One region of the Rahnella sp. 2050 genome, then DNA from elsewhere that is predicted to be linked to it. Evidence: predicted binding sites of a transcription regulator. Region 1 holds the regulator's gene; the other holds the start of a gene.

Region 1 (9,569 bases):
CTGGTGGGCAAGGAAATTCCGGCCTCTGAAGAAGCTTATCTGCGGGTGAATATCGCCGCGCGTCGCGTCCAGCAAATCCTGCCAACGGACATTAATGCTGACGATGACGAATCGCTGGTCGATTACATCCTGTCGTATATCAATTCGCACTATAGTTATGATTTACAAGGTGATAAACAGCTGCGCGCTGATCTGCTGACGCATATCAAAACCATGATTACGCGGGTGAAATACCAGATTAATATCCCCAACCCGCTGCTGAACAACATCAAACAGCATTACCCGATGGCGTATGACGTCACGCTGGCGGCGGTGTCGAGCTGGGGGAAATACACGCCGTACACCCTGAGTGAAAACGAGATTGGGTTTCTTGTGCTGCATATCGGCGTCGGGCTGGAGCGGCATTACAACATCGGTTATCAGCGACATCCGCAGGTGATGCTGGTATGCGACACCGGCAATTCGACCATCCGTATGATTCAGGCGCAGATTAGCCGCAAATATCCGCAGCTGGTGATGAAACAGGTGGTGACGTTGCGGGATTACGAACAACTGGAACACATCGACGAAGATTTCATCATCTCCAACGCCCGCATCAGCGAGAAGAATAAACCGGTGGTGGTGCTGTCGCCATTCCCGACCGAATACCAGATGGAGCAGCTTGGCAAGCTGGTACTGGTTGATCGCACCCGGCCTTATATGCTGGAAAAATTCTTCGACGAAAAACACTTCATGATCATCGATGAACCGATGACGCAGGCGGAGTTGTTCCGCCATGTGTGCTCTCAGCTGGAAGCCGAAGGCTATGTCGATCAGGCGTTTTATCCGTCGGTGGTTGAGCGCGAGGAAATTGTCTCGACCATGCTGGGGGAAGGGATTGCGCTGCCGCACTCGCTGGGGCTGCTGGCGAAGAAAACCGTGGTGATAACGTTGCTCTCTCCGCAGGGCATTGCGTGGGGAGAAGGGGAGACCGCACACGTGATTTTCCTGCTGGCAATCAGCAAGGCAGATTATGAAGAGGCGATGGCGATTTACGATTTGTTCGTGACGTTTGTGCGGGAACGCTCAATGAGCCGTTTGCTGAGCAGCGAAAACTTTGAGAGTTTCAAGGCCATTGCAATCGACTGTTTAAGCCGCATTTAATACGGCTCAAAGAGTGCGTTAATTATCAGTCTTCATCAAAACCTGAATTAATCAGATTTACCACTGCCGTCAATGCCTGTTCTTCATCGGGGCCGGTGGCTTCGATTTCGATTTTCTGACCTTTCGGGGAATCGAGCATCAGCAACGCGATGACACTGCTGGCTTCCGCTTCAATGCCCGTGTCGTTGCGCAGCATCACTTCTGATTCAAAGCTCTGCACCAGTTCAAACAACTTCATTGCCGGGCGGGCATGCATACCCAACCGGTTTTTGATTTCTACCGTTTGTTTCACCGTCATGATTTGCGTTTTTCCAGCGTGCGATGGCGGGATTGCACATTTTTCCCGCGGGAACGGAAATAGTCGGCCAGTTGCTCTGCGATATAGACCGAACGGTGTTTACCGCCGGTACAGCCAATGGCGACGGTCAGATAGCTGCGGTTGTTCGTTTCCAGCATCGGCAGCCATTGTTCGAGGTAGCTGCGGGTCTGGTAAATAAAGTTGTGCACTTCAGTATGACGGTCAAGAAACGCCGCGACCGGCTTATCAAGGCCTGTCATCGGACGCAGTTTCGGATCCCAGTGCGGGTTTGGCAGAAAACGCACATCGAAAACGTAATCCGCATCAATCGGAATGCCGTGTTTGAAACCGAAGGATTCGAACACCATCGTCAGTTCGCGCTCGCGTTTACCCAGCAGACGGGTACGCAGCATTTCTGCCAGTTCATGCACGGACATTTCGGAGGTGTCGATGATCAGATCCGCAGACGAACGCAGTGGTTCGAGCAGATCGGCTTCTTCATCAATGGCACTTTCGAGGGACAGATTTTTGCTGGAAAGCGGGTGCAGTCGACGGGTGTCGCTGTAGCGGCGGATCAGAGTATTGCGGTCGGCATCAAGGAATAACAACTGCGGTGAGAAGCTCTCCGGCAGTTGTGACATCGCATACTCATAAACTTCCGGTGTTTCCGGCATGTTACGGACGTCAATGCTGACGGCCGCTGATGTATTACGTTCAACAAGGGTCTGGGCAAGCTGCGGCAATAACACCACCGGCAGGTTATCCACGCAGTAAAAACCCATGTCTTCTAGTGCCCGTAGGGCAACCGACTTCCCGGAACCGGAACGGCCGCTGACAATCATCAGCACCATGGTGTCACTCCCCTGGCATTCAGTGTGCAGAATTCATTTTCCCGGCACTGTACCGGGAATCAGCAATTTATTCGTTTTCAGTCATTATCTGGAACAGTTCTTCGTCACTTTGCGCGCCACGCAGACGGCGACACACTGTTTTATCAGCTAATTTCTTAGCGACTAAAGATAATGTATGTAAATGGGTTTTACATTGATCTGCCGGTACCAGCAAGGCAAAAAGCAAATCTACCGGCTGATTATCGATGGCGTCAAAAGCAATCGGTTGTTCAAGCTGAATGAATACGCCGACGGCACGTAAAGTGTCTTCTTCCAGCTTACCGTGCGGGATGGCGATCCCGGCACCGATCCCGGTGCTCCCCATACGTTCACGGGTCAAAATGGCGTCAAAAATCACCTGCGGCGACAAATTTAATTGTTTGGCGGCCAACTCACTGATGATTTCCAGTGCGCGTTTTTTGCTGGCGCAATGAACGCCGCTTTTGGTGCATTCGGCATTAAGCACCGACGTTAATTGCATTGCAGTATCGTTAATCATGTCATCTTTCACTTTTGCGCTGTTTCACCCTTAAAGCTATATCGGCTCGTTTCCCGAAGGTCACAAGCCGATGCCCGAAGGTTTGTAGCACAGGGTTGGCTACATGAATGTCAGTGCTGTTTCAGTTTGTCTTTATGTTTATTCAACTGTCGGGCCAGTTTATCAACCAGTCCGTCAATCGCTGCGTACATATCCTGATGTTCCGAGGTGGCATGTAATTCGCCTCCGTTCACATGCAAAGTGGCTTCCGCTACTTTCTGCACCTTTTCCACGCTCAACACCACATACACCTGATTAATCCTGTCGAAATACTGCTCAAGCTTAGCCAGCTTCGACGTGATGAACTCTCTCAGGGGATCCGTGATCTCAATGTGATGTCCGGTAATGTTGAGCTGCATAATGTCTTCCTTCTCTGTTGAGGTCAAACTAACTGTTTACGTTGGTTTGAGGGCGGGATGGACAAAGACTCTCGGTATTTGGCGACAGTCCGACGCGCAACCATAATTCCCTGATCGGAAAGCAGGGTCGCTAACTTACTGTCACTGAGCGGTTTTACAGGATTCTCCGCTGCGATTAATTTCTTCACCAGCGCCCGGATCGCGGTTGACGATGCCTCGCCACCGCTGTCTGTACTGACATGGCTGGAGAAGAAATACTTCAGTTCGAAAATGCCACGCGGGCTGTGCAGGAACTTCTGCGTCGTCACACGTGAAATCGTCGATTCGTGCATTTCCACGGCACTGGCAATATCTGCCAGCACCATAGGTTTCATAAATTCTTCACCCAGTTCAAAGAACGCCTGCTGCTGCTCAACGATGCAGCGCGTCACTTTCAACAGCGTGTCGTTACGGCTTTCCAGGCTTTTGATTAACCACTTGGCTTCCTGCAGATTGCTGCGGATAAATTGCCCGTCGCTGTCGCTGCGTGCGGAATTCCCCATCGCGGCGTACTGCTGGTTAATCTTCAGACGCGGAATGCTGTCGGAATTGAGTTCTACCGCCCAGACACCTGACACTTTACGCACCAGCACATCCGGGATCACGTATTCGGATTCACCGGTGTTGATAGACTGGCCCGGACGCGGATCAAGAGACTGGATCAGGAGCATCGCTCCTTTCAGTGTATCTTCTTTTAACCGGGTTGATCGCATAAGTGCGCGGAAATCATGGTTCGCCAGCAAATCGAGATGTTCGCTGATGATAAGACGGGCTTCAGTGATGAAAGGCGTGTCAGTCGCATATTGAGAAAGCTGGATCAGCAGGCAGTCGCGCAGGTCACGGGCGGCGACACCCACCGGATCAAAACGCTGAACGCGCTTAAGTACGGCTTCGACTTCGTCCATGGTGACATTTTCATCACCGACGCTTTCAAGAATGTCGTCAAGGGAGACGGTCAGGTAACCGGTGTCATCCACTGCATCGACGATTGACGTGGCAATCGCGGCATCGGTATCAGAGAACGGCGTCAGCTCGACCTGCCACATCAGGTAATCCTGAAGTGTCTGCGTGGTTTCGCCCTGGTAAATCGGTAGCTCATCGTCGCTGTAATCATTGCCGGTGCCTGACGGCGTGCCTGCGGTGTAAATCTCATCCCAGGTGGCGTCCAGCGGCAACTCTTCCGGCATGTCTTTCTGCTCGAGTGCCTCGCGGGTGTCTAACCCTTCGCTGTCGGTGGTTTCTACCGAGTCGATTTCTTCATGAAGGTCGGTTTGTTCCAACAGAGGGTTGCTCTCCAGCGCGAGTTGGATCTCCTGCTGGAGCTCAAGCGTGGATAGTTGCAACAAGCGGATGGCCTGTTGTAACTGAGGAGTCATTGCCAGTTGTTGGCTGAGTCTGAGTTGCAAACCTTGCTTCATATCTTGGCTTAATTCCGTTGATGAGTGAAAACGGCAACACTTCTGTCAGAGACGGCCTGTTTCAGTGTAGGTTGAAACAGGCACGGTTCCGGCGGCACAGATCACAGACGGAATTCTTCACCAAGATAAACACGTTTAACTTGTTCATCAGCAAGAATGTCGGCTGGCGTGCCGTGGGCGATCAATTTCCCCTGACTGACGATATACGCGCGTTCACAAACGTCGAGTGTTTCGCGAACGTTATGGTCAGTGATCAGTACGCCGAGGCCGCTGTCACGTAAATGCTCAATGATTTTTTTGATGTCGATAACGGAAATCGGGTCAACCCCGGCGAACGGTTCATCCAGCAGGATGAATTTAGGGTTCGCTGCCAGTGCACGGGCAATTTCAACACGACGGCGTTCACCACCAGACAGTGACTGACCGAGGTTATCGCGCAAATGAGAAATATGGAACTCTTCCATTAATTCATTAGCGCGGTCATTACGCTGTTCTTTGGTCAGATCGTCACGGATCTGCAGCACCGCCATCAGGTTATCAAATACGCTCAGACGACGGAAAATGGAGGCTTCCTGCGGAAGATAGCCAATACCGCGACGGGCGCGGGTATGCAGCGGCAGCAGGCTGATGTCTTCATCATCAACGATAATGCGGCCCGCATCGCGCTGGACGATGCCCACGACCATGTAAAAGGTGGTGGTTTTACCCGCACCGTTTGGCCCTAATAACCCGACGATTTCACCCGAGTTGACCATCAGACTGACATCTTCAACGACCTTACGGCCTTTGTATGCCTTTGCCAGATTCTCTGCGATTAATTTAGCCATAAAATATCAGTTACTCTTTTTGGTCGGCTGGCCGCCCGCTGCAGGCGTTTTTTGTTGCAGCTGCGAAGGTACCAGAACGGTCGTCACACGGTTACCTTTATCACTAAAGGCTTCCATTTGCTGTTTCTGTACCAGATAGGTAATACGGTCGCCTTTCACATTGCTGTCCAGTTGCTCAAGGTAAGCGTTGCCGGTCAGCGTGACGAGGTCATTTTCCACTTCGTAGCGGACTTTCTGTGCATGGCCTTTAATCGGCTTACCGTTATCCTGCATCTGGTAGAACGTCACCGGGTTGCCGTAACCTTCTACCACTTCTTTACCGGAAACCCCCTGCGGGCGGATGACGACCACTTTGTCGGCTTTAACCTGGATCGTACCCTGATTGACGACCACATTGCCGGTAAAGGTCGCGGTATTGGTATTGACGTCGAGCGCCTGGTTTGCTGAATCAATGGTGATCGGTTTCGTTGTATCGTCTTTTAAGGCAAATGCCGGAACGCTGACGGCTAACAATGAGCTGACGATCAGGAGATCACGGATTTTATTTTTTGCTTTGAATTTCATAAGAGGTCGTTACCTTTTCGATCAGCTCTGCTGTTTTGTCACGCAGATTACCACGCATTTTCATGCCGTTAGATGTAAAACCTGTACCATACAACGTCACTTCATCGTCTGAGGCAACGTCCTGTGTCGTCAGGTTAACCCGTGCATTGTCCGTTTTGATTCTTTGCAGCTGTGATGTCTCAGGTGTCAGGCTGTCTGCCTGCACATGCCCATAAAGATAGAGCATTTTATCCTGAGTCAGTTTCGCTTTATCAGAACGCAATACCCAGGTGGCTACTTTGTTCTTGTCATACATGGTCGCGACCGGATTGGTAAACCATGACACCTGATCAGCGGTGTAATATTTTACCTGGTCTGAAACCAGTTTATACGTCAGGCTGCCCATCGGGTCATACACCATCGTAACGGTGTGGGACGTCTGGTAAGTCGGATCCTGATCATTGACCGCTTGCGGAACATCATCGCTGTTGTCAGATAATGACCAGCCAATCAGCACCAGAACGATGGCAGTCAGCGCCAGAATAATCCAAAGTTTTGCTTTACTCATATCGACAGCCCTTTGGCGTCCTCCAGCTTACCCTGCGCCAGCAGAATCAAATCACACAGTTCGCGTACTGCACCACGTCCACCCGCTATACGGGTAACATAATGCGCTTTCGGTAACAGAACAGGATGTGCATCCTGAACCGCGACAGAGAGACCCACTTCGGCCATCACCGGCCAGTCAATCAGGTCATCACCAATGTACGCCACTTCTTCGGCCCGCAGAGACAGTGTATCTAACAGTTCGCGGAAGGCCAAAAGCTTATCAGATTGCCCCTGATACAAGTGGCGTATGCCCAGAGTTTTAGCGCGATCTTCCAGTAATTTCGCATTGCGGCCTGTAATAATCGCGACTTCGATATCGGATGTCAGCAGGCAGCGGATACCGTAACCGTCGCGAACGTTGAAACTTTTCAGCTCTTCTCCCTGATTTCCCATATAGATCAGGCCATCAGACATAACGCCATCGACATCGCAAATCAGCAGGCGGATTGCTTTTGCCCGTTCAAGCACTTGCGCACTGACCGGACCGTAGCAGGTTTCCACCAGGGCTGCGCTATTACTCATTCAGGGAATTCCTCAATTAAACTACGCCAGCGCGCAGCATATCGTGCATATGTAACACACCCAGCAACTGGTCACCATCAGCAACCATCACGCAAGTGATGTGTTTATCCTGCATTAAATTCAGCGCATCAACCGCCAGCAGTGAAGGACGCACGCGGATACCGCCTGTCGTCATCACATCCGCAATCGATGCCGTATTGATGTTGACGCCCATATCAAAGATGCGTCGTAAATCCCCATCGGTAAAGATCCCTTCGATTTTCATCAAATCGTTGCAGATAACCGTCATGCCCAGATTTTTTCGGGTGATTTCCAGCAACGCATCCCGCAACGAAGCTTCACGGCTGACGTGCGGAATTTCATCCCCGGTGTGCATGATATCGCTGACGCGCAGTAACAGCTTGCGACCCAGTGCTCCGCCAGGATGTGACAGGGCGAAATCTTCCGGTGTGAAGCCGCGTGCTTCAAGCAGTGCGACGGCCAGTGCATCGCCCATCACCAGCACTGCCGTGGTGCTGCTGGTCGGTGCCAGGCCCAGCGGGCAGGCTTCTTTGGGCACTTTTACACAAAGGTGAACATCTGCCGCTTTCCCCATCGTGCTTTCGGGGTTAGACGTCATGCAGATAAGCGTAATGCTCAGGCGTTTGAGTACCGGTATCAGCCCCAGAATTTCATGGGCTTCGCCGGAGTTGGAAATCAGAATGACGACATCCTGCTTCGATACCATGCCCAGATCACCGTGGCTGGCTTCGCCGGGATGCACAAAGAATGCCGGTGTGCCCGTACTGGCAAAGGTGGCGGCCATCTTACGGCCGATATGACCAGATTTGCCCATGCCCATGACGACGACTTTGCCATTGCAGGCGAAGATTTTTTCGCAGGCGCGGGTAAAATCACCGTTAATGTATTGATCTAACTGCTCAAGTCCTTCACGTTCTGTTTTCAGCACATCATGTCCGACGGCCTGAAAATCAAAACCGGGGGCGAAGGTATCGTTAGCCATAGTGGGTTCCTGACAGAGTTCAGAAGGCAATGCTGTCCGGTAATAGAAACAGCACGGCCATATAAGCGATAAATCCACACAGCAGTAATGCACCGGCTAAATGTCCGATACGGTGTTTACGCATCAGGCATAGTCCGGAAAGCACCACGCTGACCGCGAGCATGACCCAATAATCGCGATGAAACGCGTCTGGGTTGAACGAACCTGGTGCTACCAGCGCGGGTAATCCCAGCACCAGGCAGGTATTAAAAATGTTTGCGCCGATAATATTACCCAGCGCGATGTCATCTTCGCCTTTGATAGCGCCGGCGATAAAGGTCGCCAGTTCTGGCAGACTGGTACCGATAGCAATCACCGTCAGGCCAATCACCAGTTCACTGACACCCAGATAACGCGCGATGACAGTGCTGTTATCAACGATCATGCCCGACGCCAGCGGCATGATGATAAAGCCCAGTGCCAGCCACAAAAATGCGACCGTATTGCTACTGTCTTGCGGAAGTTCGGACATTTGCTCGTAGGTCAGCGTATCCAGCCCCTCTTTTTCGGCGGCGCGGGCGATTTTTATCATCAGCATCATGAACACGCCTGCGCTGGCCAGTAGCAAAATGCCATCAAACCGGCTGAGTTCGCCGTCGCTTAACAGAAAACCACACAGCGCGGTGACCAGTAACAATAATGGGAGCTCGCGGCGTAATATATCAGAACGAACGGAAAGTGGATGAATCAGGGCGGCACCGCCCAAAATCAGAAGAATATTAATGATATTCGAACCAATTGCGTTTCCGACGGCCAAATCCATCTGATCGTTGATGGCGGCGGTGGTGGAAACCACCAGTTCAGGAAGGGATATTCCGACGCCGACGACAGTCATACCAATCACCAGCGGGGAGATGCCCATCGAGCGTGCCAGCACTGCGGCTCCGTACACCAGACGATCAGCGGCGTAAACTAACAGTAACAAGCCGACAATCATCAGTACGATAGCGAGAAGCATGAAACATCCTTTATTGGGTATAATGCGAGGTTCGTTGCCCTGGCGGGCAGGCGATTCCTTCGTCAACATGAGCTAAGGCGACATTTTGTCTGAAAATGACGCCTGCGGGTTCCTGTATGTTAGACGATGAAGGCTTTTATTTTAAAATGGTAATTCGTTGATTTTGACCGTCTGTGGCAGAAAAGTAAATCGATGGCAACTTTGGTAACGAAACCGGGGTAAGTTTTTGTAAAAATACCAAAGTTATACGATACCTTGTGCGTGTCAGACGTATTCTTAGCGAAAGCATTCCGAAGGGAAAAACTGAATGAGTCAAAGCGAATCGAATCTGGTTGAGATCAAAGGCATGAGTTTTGTGCGCGGCGATCGTCCCATTTTCGAAG
Region 2 (9,569 bases), on a different contig from region 1:
TAAGCCCCGATGGCGTAAAACGCCACATACCCCAGATCGAGCAAACCGGCCAGTCCGACCACGATATTCAGCCCGAGGCCGAGCAACACATAAATCAGTCCCAGAATGGCGACCGTCAGAATGTATTTGGTGGCGACGAACGGGAAGAAAATGGCCAGCACAATCAGCAGCGGAATAACCCAGCGCAGATGACTTTTATAATCCGGCGACCGGACATAGACGCCCGCGCTGTCGGATTCGAAACGCGCACGCATTTTCTGCCCGGCTGTGGTTTCTAAAAATGCACTGAGCAGGAAGCGGCCCGTCATCACCGCAGCAATGATCCAGACCAGCCTCTGGCTATGAAAGTTAAAGCTGTAACCATCGAGCACCACACCGACCACCGGCCCGAAAATAATCAGCGCCACCAGCCCGGCAAAAATGGCATCCAGCAGACAGCGTTTAAATGAAAATCCGCTGTTCACAGCAGTTTGTGACATCATTTTATTTCCCTCACACTTTCGTCACGACCGGACGGCCCAGCAGGCCCTGAGGGCGGAAAATGAGGATCACCACCAGCAATCCAAAGGAGAACACATCTTTGTAATCAGAATTCACCATGCCCGAGAACTGCGCTTCGGCAATCCCCAGGATCAGCCCGCCCAGCATCGCGCCGGGTAATGAACCAATGCCGCCGAGTACCGCTGCGGTAAAAGCTTTGATGCCGATGATGAAACCGGCGTAGAAATCAAACGTGCCGTAGTTCATGGTCACCAGAACCCCGGCCAGTCCGGCCATCGCTGCGCCAATCATGAAGACCAGCGAGATAATGCGGTCAGTGTTAATACCCAAAATGGAAGCCATTTTTCTGTCCTGCTGCACCGCACGACACATACGACCAAGTTTGGTATTACTGATAATCCACGATAAAACCAGCATGCCAGCCAGCGACGCCACCAGAATGAAAATTTTGGTGTAGGTCATCTGGACAAAACTTTCGCCGATATGAAAACGGAATGCGCCATCCAGCATGGTCGGAATGCCCTGCTGTCGCGGCCCCTGACTGATTTGCGCGTAATTTTGTAAGATAAGTGACATGCCGATAGCAGAAATCAGCGGTGCAAGACGGGTCGAATTACGCAGCGGCTTATAGGCAATGCGTTCAATCGCCCAGCCATACACGCCGGTGACCACGATGGTGAACACCAGCGTGCCCAGGATCAGTAGCGGAAAAGAGTGAAGCCCGAAGAAGGAAAGCAGCGCCAGCGCGATGGCACAGAGGTAAGCCGAAATCATATACACTTCGCCGTGCGCAAAGTTGATCATGCCGATAATGCCGTAAACCATGGTGTAGCCGATGGCAATGAGACCGTAGACAGCACCGAGCGTAATGCCATTAAACAGTTGTTGCAGGAAGAATGAATCCATAAATACGCAGTCTCTTTTTGTGACCGCGCCTGGCTAAGGGCGCATTCATTAAAGCTAATAAAGCGTTATCGTTGCAGCCAGTTTGGACCCGGCCAGCGCACAAGAGCCGGAGCGTACATTAAGTACGTGAGCCAGTTCTTTCATAAAGAGTGAGCACTGCCCGGGTTCAAAATGGCAAATAAGAGTGCTTTATTCCTTAACTTCCTGATATTTGCCTTTGTCGTCCCATTTATAAACCACGTAATCAGAGACTTTCAGGTCGCCTTTACTGTCCCAGGCTTTTTTGCCCATGACGGTATCGACGCTGTTGGCTTTAAGCCAGGCGCTGGCTTTGGCGGAATCACTGCCGCCGGTGGCTTTGAATGCCGCGGCAATAGCCTGCACGGAGGCATAGGAGTAAAGGGTGTAGCCTTCCGGCTCGAACTTGCTGGCGCGGAATTTATCGATAACGACTTTGCCTTCCGGGATCAGACGCGGGTCTTTGCCGAAGGTCATCAGAATCCCGTTGGTATATTGCGGGCCGCCTGCGGCGGTGACCATTTCTTCGTTGACGATACAGTCGCCGGAGAAGAACGTGGCCTGCACGCCCTGCTCACGCATCTGGCGTACCAGCGGACCGGCTTCAGGATGGCAACCGCCGAAGAACACCACGTCCGGTTTCTGCGCACTGATTTTGGTGACCAGCGCGTTGAAGTCTTTTTCGCCGCGCGATAACCCTTCATACATCACTTCTTTCACGCCACGCTTGTTAAGCGCCGCTTTGGTGGCATCCGCCAGCCCCTGCCCGTAAGTGTCTTTGTCGTGGATAATGACCACTTTTTTGGCTTTCAGCTTGTCGATGATGTAATCACTGGCAACCTGCCCCTGCTGGTCGTCACGTCCGCACATGCGGAACATATCACTCATGCCGCGTTCGGTGATTTGCGGGTTAGTGGATCCCGGCGTGATGGCGATAATGCCGGCATCGTTGTAAACCTCAGATGCGGGCATGGTAGAAGATGAACAAAAATGCCCGACCACCGCCTGCACTTTATCCTGATCAACAAGACGGTTAGCGACCGCAACGGCCTGTTTCGGTTCGCAGGCATCATCGCCCTGCACCAGTTTGATTTTCTCGCCGTTGATTCCGCCAGCGGCATTAATGTCTTCAGCGGCCTGGGTGGCACCATGCCAGTACTGATCGCCATAGGTGGCATTCGGGCCGGTGAACGGGCCAGCGACGCCAATCACGATATCCGCACGCGCGGTAAACGCAGTGACCAGACAGCCTGCCAGCAACAAAGAAAGAGGACTTTTAATAAATTTCATCGACATCATCATGATCCTTAGGACAGAGTTTATGCAAAACGGGTTATGGAAAACGCATGTAGCAAAAACACCAACACGAAGTCGTAATCAGAAAATCTGAAATTTAACGCTTAAGCCTTAAGACTGAGGGTTTCCCGCTTATCTCCGGGGGTGAAAACATCAAAGGTAAAAAAACATAAGCAAAATATCTGCCATTGTTACTCAACCTCTGAGAATGTGACGGGTTATGTGAGTATAGATAGCGACGGGAGAGCGTTACGGGCAACTGACAGAAACAACGACGGGATCACATCGCACCGCGCTGGTGCACAAGCACGGTTTTGCACGCACGCTTACGCCGGGTGACATTTTTATTCTTTGCTTCTTGCGGCGGGTTGTTTTGTAATATGGGCAGATGATTGCAACGGGAAACTACTGAACAATGAAGAAATTATCCTGCCTGACGGCTGTGGTTCTGGCTCTGTCGTTAACTGGCTGCGCCAGCGATTATGTGATTAACACCAAATCCGGCGACCAGTTTTTCGCCCACGGCGAACCGGATCGTGACCGCAATACCGGCATGACCAGCTACACCGACATGAATGGCGATTATCATCTGATGAACACCAATGATATTGCGGGCATTGTGAAGAAGTAGGGTTACGGATGGGAATTGCATTTATCTCAAAACCTGGCCGATGACACACATGGTCGGCTTAACAAAACAGTCATGCTATGTGGTGCACAAACGGCACGCAATATCACGACTGTTTTGAGAATCAGATTACTCAGTAATAAAACGTGAAACAGACGCAGCAAGATTTTGTGCCTGATCTCGCAGCGCATTGGCGGCAGCAGAAGACTCTTCCACCAGGGCCGCATTTTGTTGAGTCACGCTGTCCATTTCCACTATTGCCTGCCCTACCTGAGATATTCCCCTGTTCTGTTCATCCGATGCTTGAGTAATTTCATTCAGTATTTCGGTAACATTAGCGACTTTGGTCACAATGTCATGCATGGTAGTCCCCGCCTGTTCTACCAGATCTGACCCTGCATTAATTCGCTCTACCGATTCACCAATTAAACCTTCTATTTCTTTTGCAGCCTGAGCGCTTCTCTGCGCAAGGCTTCTCACTTCGCTTGCCACAACAGCAAATCCCCGCCCCTGTTCGCCAGCACGCGCCGCTTCAACAGCCGCATTGAGAGCCAGAATATTGGTCTGAAAAGCGATGCTATTAATTACCGTCGTAATCTCAGCAATTTTTGCTGAGCTTGCAGTAATTTCATTCATAGTTTTCACCACATGAGAGACGAGTTGCCCGCCTTTATTCGCCGTTTCTGAAGTACTGCCCGCCAGGCGGCTGGTATGATGAATATTGTCCACGTTCTGTTTAACCGTCGCAGTTAACTGCTCCATGCTGGCTGCCGTTTCTTCAAGCGCAGCAGCCTGTTCCTCAGTGCGTGCGGATAAATCATTATTACCTGCCGCAATTTCTGCGGAGGCATGGCTCACCTGCGTCACACCGGTACGAATATCCCCGATGATACGGCGGAGATCGGTGTTCATCTCATCTACAGCTTGCATCAGTTCTCCCAGCTCATCACGACGCGTGGTATTGAGATGGGCTCTTAAATCACCGCGCGCTATCTGTCTGGCGACGTCAAGCGTGTCAGCCAGAGGCTTCACAATTTGGCGGGAAATAATCAGTGCAATGCCAATACTTAATAAGACTGCTGCTACCAGGAGTGAAGTCATCCATATAACTGCATTTCTGATATCGTCATGCGCCGCGCTCAGCTCCGATTCAAATATATTGTCACTCAGGGTGGTCAGCTTGCCGCCTGCTTTCGCAAGCAACTGAGTTGCTTCCTGCTCAGCAATATAGGATTGGAGGTAGTTTCCGGCACTCGCCTTTTTGGCCGAGACCGAGCGTTCAATTTCTTCAAGTATGCTGACATCAGCCGGATTTAACTGGGATTTGACGGCATCCATTTGCTGAATCGATTCATTCATAAAACCTGTTAAAGCCTGAAGGGATTCCTCAGTATTCTCAAACTGGAGGAGTTTTACACGTGTCGCCACCCCATCAATGTGTCTGACGATATCCCCTAACGCGATCGCGGTGACAGCACGTGCGGGATCTCGTGCATAGGACTGAGCCAGACTGTTAATCTCAGATTCTTCGCGTGTCAGCACAAAACTACTGACAACAAGATCACGTTGTTGGGTCTCGCGGACCGTTTGAGCACGCTTGTCACGATACGTCTTCATGACCTCTGACATTTCATTAAGCATCTTCAGGTGCTCTGTATCCCAACGAAGCAACCTGAGACTTTCAATTTTTTTATCAACCTGCTGTAAGTTCACCTCATTCATTGTGATGTATTTTTCATCGTGCGTTTTCACATATTCCAGTCTTTCAGCTTTCGCCATAGCAAACTGGTCAGTTATCACTTTAAGCTGGCTTATTTTCTCAGCTCGAATGGAAATATCATTCAGATTTTTAATACCACATAAAGCAACTGCAATGCTCAGCAATAAGATAAGTCCGAAACCTAATGCTAATTTTTTCCCGACTTTTAGATTTTCAAAATATGACATAAATATTTTCATAGCGCATGGCTCTCCATTATTTTTATAAATACAATTGTATGTGAAGCACATGGGGTATCGGCAGGCTATAAAAATTAGTTAATAAAAAACTCAGTTTATTAAGTTACAAAAGTCAGTAATTTAACCGCTATAAAACCTTATTCTTTGTATGAATACTTTTTTATTAATTACACCCTATTAATGGTGAGGTAATTCTCTATAAAAAAGCATTATTTTAATTTTCTGCCACTCTTAAATATTAAAGACGTTATCTGAACATACATCGCGCAGTATCAGCTTCCGACGCGAGGACATAAAAAAACCGGGCGGAAGCCCGGTTTTGGTTTGCGGCGAGAACAAAAATTACAGCCCGTTTTCGGCAATATCCATCGCGAAGTAAGTCAGGATAATATCTGCGCCAGCACGTTTAATCGCGCCCAGGCTTTCACGTACGACGGCACGCTCATCAATAGCATCGGCTTGTGCAGCAAATTTGATCATCGCGTATTCACCGCTGACCTGATACGCCGCCAGTGGCAGACGGGAGGCTTCGCGGATATCGCGGATCACGTCCAGATACGCACCGGCCGGTTTCACCATCAGCGCATCGGCGCCTTCCTGCTCGTCCAGCAACGATTCACGCACGGCTTCGCGGCGGTTCATCGGGTTCATCTGATATTGCTTGCGGTTGCCTTTCAGTACACTGCCGCCCGCTTCGCGGAAAGGCCCGTACAGGGAAGATGCAAACTTGGTGGAATACGCCATGATTGAGGTATCGATAAATCCGGCTTCATCCAGCGCACTGCGGATGGCCTGCACCTGACCGTCCTGCGCGGCGGATGGCGCGATGAAATCTGCACCAGCAGCCGCCGCCACGACAGCCTGTTTACCGAGGTTGACCAGGGTTGCGTCGTTATCCACGCCATGGTCGTGCAACACACCGCAATGGCCGTGTGAGGTGTATTCGCAGAAACAGGTGTCGGACATGACAATCATTTCAGGCACGGTGTCTTTACAGATACGCGCCATACGCGCGACCAGACCGTTTTCGTTCCAGGTATCGCTGCCGGTAGCATCCATGTGATGCGAAATACCGAACGTCATAACAGAGCGGATACCGGCGCGGGCGTAACGTTCGATTTCAAATGCCAGGCGGGATTCAGGGATGCGCAACACACCCGGCATAGCTTCGATGGGTACGTATTCAGAGGTCTCTTCTTCTACGAAAATCGGCAGTACCAGATCGTTGACGCTAAATTCAGTTTCCTGAAAAAGAGTGCGCAGGGATTCGGACTGTCTCAGGCGGCGAAGGCGTGAGCTCGGGAACTGATTCGACATGAAAACTCCTAAAAATTAATCTGTTGCGCTGATATTTTTTAGAAACAGGAGCACAGACAGTTCAGACGGCAGGAGGCGATGCAGCGCCGTCAGACGATGAAGTCCGCATTTTATAATAACTTTTAAACAAATGATGAACTTTCCGTGAGGAGATGTAACAGAGGCCGCAATTTTGGAAAGGCGATCCCGGAACAGGGATCGCCTGAAGGAAGGATTTAACCGAGCTTGATCTCGCGATCTGCTGAGGCAATCGTAGACGGACGGTGGGCAATAAATATCCGCGTAATATCCAGTTCGCTGATCGCCTGATTGATGCGTATTTCATTGTCCAGATCCAAATGACTGGTGGCTTCGTCGAGGAACAGTATCGCCGGACGGCGGTACAGTGCGCGGGCAATCAGCAAACGCTGTTTCTGCCCGCCGGACAAACTGCCGCCCAGTTCGCTGATCAGCGTTTCATAGCCCATCGGCATCCGTTCGATATCGTCGTGGATGTTACAACGGCGGGCGCAATCAATAATACGCGCTTCATCTTTCTGCTCATCAAAGCTGGCAATGTTCTCGGCGATAGATCCGGCGAACAACGTGTCATCCTGTAACACACAGGCGATGCAACTGCGGTAATTGTTCAGTCCGGCGGTGGTGATATCCATACCGTTAATCAGAATGCGGCCTTCGGTGGGCGTCAGCAAACCGGTCATGATCTTCATCAGAGTGGTTTTACCCTGCCCCGACGGCCCGGTGATCGCCACACTTTCGCCCGCCGCCACCGACAGGTTTAGCCCGTTGATCAGCGGTGCGGAAAGGCTGTCGTACTGAAACACCAGATCCCGCACCTCCAGCGACGCTGCCTCGCCCGCCCGCAGCAACTCACGTTCCGGCAGTGATTTCTCGGTGCCGGTCAGCGCGATATCCGCGATACGGTCGCGGTGCAGGGAAAGCATCCGCAGTTGCAACACCATATTCAGCAGACTGGCAGCACGTTCGGAGAACTGCCCGCGGTAGGTGTTGAAGGCCACAAACATCCCCAGCGTCATATGGCCGTCAATTACCTGCGTCGCCCCCAGCCACAGCAGCGCGACCTGATCGAGCGTGGCGATCAGCGTGTTGCCGCCGGTAAACATCATCTCAAACCTGGTTTTACGCACCGTCGCATTGGCGTTATCAATGTTCAGATTGAGCCAGAAATTGGCGCGGGCTTTCGATAAACCCAGTGCTTTCAGCGTGCTGATGCCGTAGAGCGTTTCCATAAAGTGCGAACCGGCACGCGCACCTTTAACGATTTGCTCCTCGGAAACCTGGCGGTAAGCGTTATACGTCGTCAGGCGGAAGATGACATAAATCGCCGTGAAGCCAAGAATCACCCAAATCAGCCAGCCGCCATACAGCACCATCATCACGATTAACCCGACCGACATAATGCCGTCGATAATACTGTTGACCACGTTGGTGGTCAGCGTGGTGCGCAGCGTATCGAGCGAAGTAAAACGCGACTGAATATCCCCGAGTTTACGTTTCTCAAAATAATCGAGCGGCAGTTTCATCAGATGATCGAACAGCCGCGCTTTCCATTGCACATCAATCAGCGTACTCATCACCAGCGATGTCCAGGCGCGTAACATGCTGACGCCGGTGCGGAAAATGATGAAGAACAGCAACCCGAGGCAAATCAGGGTCAGTAAATCCGGGTCTTTCGCCGGGATCACATGGTCCATTACCAGTTGCATCCCGACCGGCAGCAGCAGGTTGACCGATTCGATCATCAGCGAGAGGCAGAAGATTTTGGTCAGCGCCGGAATAAGGCCGCTGACATTGCCCATCATTTTGCGCAGATCCAGCCGCACACGCGGTTTCTCGGAGGTAAAACCGTTGTCCGGCCACAGCTCGAGTGCCACGCCAGTGAAGTGCTCGGACACCTCGCGCATGCCAAGCGAACGGCGGCCAAAGGCCGGATCGTGAATAATCACTTTGCCCTGTTTAACGCCAACCAGCACCACGAAATGATTGAGATCCCAGTGCAAAATACACGGCGTTTTCAGCGCGTTCAGCTCATCGATATCCAGCTTTAACGCGCGGGATTTCATCTCATTCGCTGCCGCGATATCCATCAGCGTGCGCAGCGTCGCGCCCCGTGAAGATATGCCATAGCGCTGACGCAGGCTTTGCAAATCGACGTGTTTGCCGTGATAGCCAAAGACCATTGCCAGACTGGCCAGTCCGCACTCGGCGGCCTCGGTTTGAATAATCTGCGGCACCCGGTGGCGCCAGCTAAAGTGCAGGCGGTCAGCCAGCTCCCGTACGTTATCGAGATTCATTGATTGGCCCCACCACGCTTTTCTTCATGCTGTAATACGGAGACAACATCCACTGATACAGCGGCCTTTTCTCCAGGAATAACGTCGACTCGGCTTTCATGCCGCTGGATAAATTCAGCGTTTCGCCGTGCCAGTTCATGGCTTTTTTATCCAGTGAAACAATCACTTTGTAATACGGCCCGCTGATCGTGCCATTGGCCGTTCTCGGCGCGCTGGCGTAAGAATTCAGCTCCTGTTCGGAAACCGGCGCAGAGGAAATCGATTCCACCTTGCCGGGGAACTGGCCATATTTTTCAAACGGATAGGCTTCGTACCGAATATTGATGTGCTCGCCGGCTTTCACGTAAGGCACGCTTTCATTCGGCAGCCAGGCAACGAGAAAGAACGGGGAATTACTGGCTGGCACCAGTTGCGCGAGGCTGTCACCGGCGTTGACCATCTGTCCGGGCGTGACGCTCAGCGAAGAGATTTTGCCGGAGGTCGGCGCGGTGATCAGCAATGAGCCTTTGGCATCGGCCTGCGCCAGCTGGCGTTCGAGGTCATTGCGCTGGTAGCCGTACTGTGAAATCTGGTTATCAAACTCGGCGGCGCGTGTCACCAGTTCGCTGCGCAGATTGGTGATTTGTAAT

What was found. The regulator sigma-54, encoded in region 1, starts transcription at its own class of promoters, with help from an activator protein. The targets are predictions, from matches to a motif close to GTTGGCACANNTTTCGCTNT.
Region 2: a site for sigma-54 is predicted at 2,892-2,911, ahead of ABIC79_RS20220 (branched-chain amino acid ABC transporter substrate-binding protein). Genes of this name have one in related genera too.

Annotation. Positions count from the first base shown of each region.
Region 1 covers NZ_JBEPKE010000002.1:142,906-152,474, forward strand. The annotation lists gene ABIC79_RS07910 (BglG family transcription antiterminator) at 1-1,143, shown strand, start outside; gene npr (PTS phosphocarrier protein NPr) at 1,169-1,441, opposite strand; gene rapZ (RNase adapter RapZ) at 1,438-2,292, opposite strand; gene ptsN (PTS IIA-like nitrogen regulatory protein PtsN) at 2,360-2,842, opposite strand; gene hpf (ribosome hibernation promoting factor) at 2,941-3,228, opposite strand; gene rpoN (RNA polymerase factor sigma-54) at 3,252-4,685, opposite strand; gene lptB (LPS export ABC transporter ATP-binding protein) at 4,787-5,512, opposite strand; gene lptA (lipopolysaccharide ABC transporter substrate-binding protein LptA) at 5,519-6,076, opposite strand; gene lptC (LPS export ABC transporter periplasmic protein LptC) at 6,054-6,623, opposite strand; gene kdsC (3-deoxy-manno-octulosonate-8-phosphatase KdsC) at 6,620-7,186, opposite strand; gene kdsD (arabinose-5-phosphate isomerase KdsD) at 7,203-8,189, opposite strand; gene ABIC79_RS07965 (calcium/sodium antiporter) at 8,209-9,186, opposite strand; gene mlaF (phospholipid ABC transporter ATP-binding protein MlaF) at 9,494-9,569, shown strand, end outside.
Region 2 covers NZ_JBEPKE010000006.1:100,241-109,809, reverse strand. The annotation lists gene livM (high-affinity branched-chain amino acid ABC transporter permease LivM) at 1-479, opposite strand, end outside; gene ABIC79_RS20225 (ABC transporter permease subunit) at 493-1,407, opposite strand; gene ABIC79_RS20220 (branched-chain amino acid ABC transporter substrate-binding protein) at 1,597-2,721, opposite strand; gene ABIC79_RS20215 (YgdI/YgdR family lipoprotein) at 3,137-3,352, shown strand; gene ABIC79_RS20210 (methyl-accepting chemotaxis protein) at 3,479-5,308, opposite strand; gene hemB (porphobilinogen synthase) at 5,651-6,625, opposite strand; gene ABIC79_RS20200 (peptidase domain-containing ABC transporter) at 6,841-8,940, opposite strand; gene ABIC79_RS20195 (HlyD family secretion protein) at 8,927-9,569, opposite strand, start outside.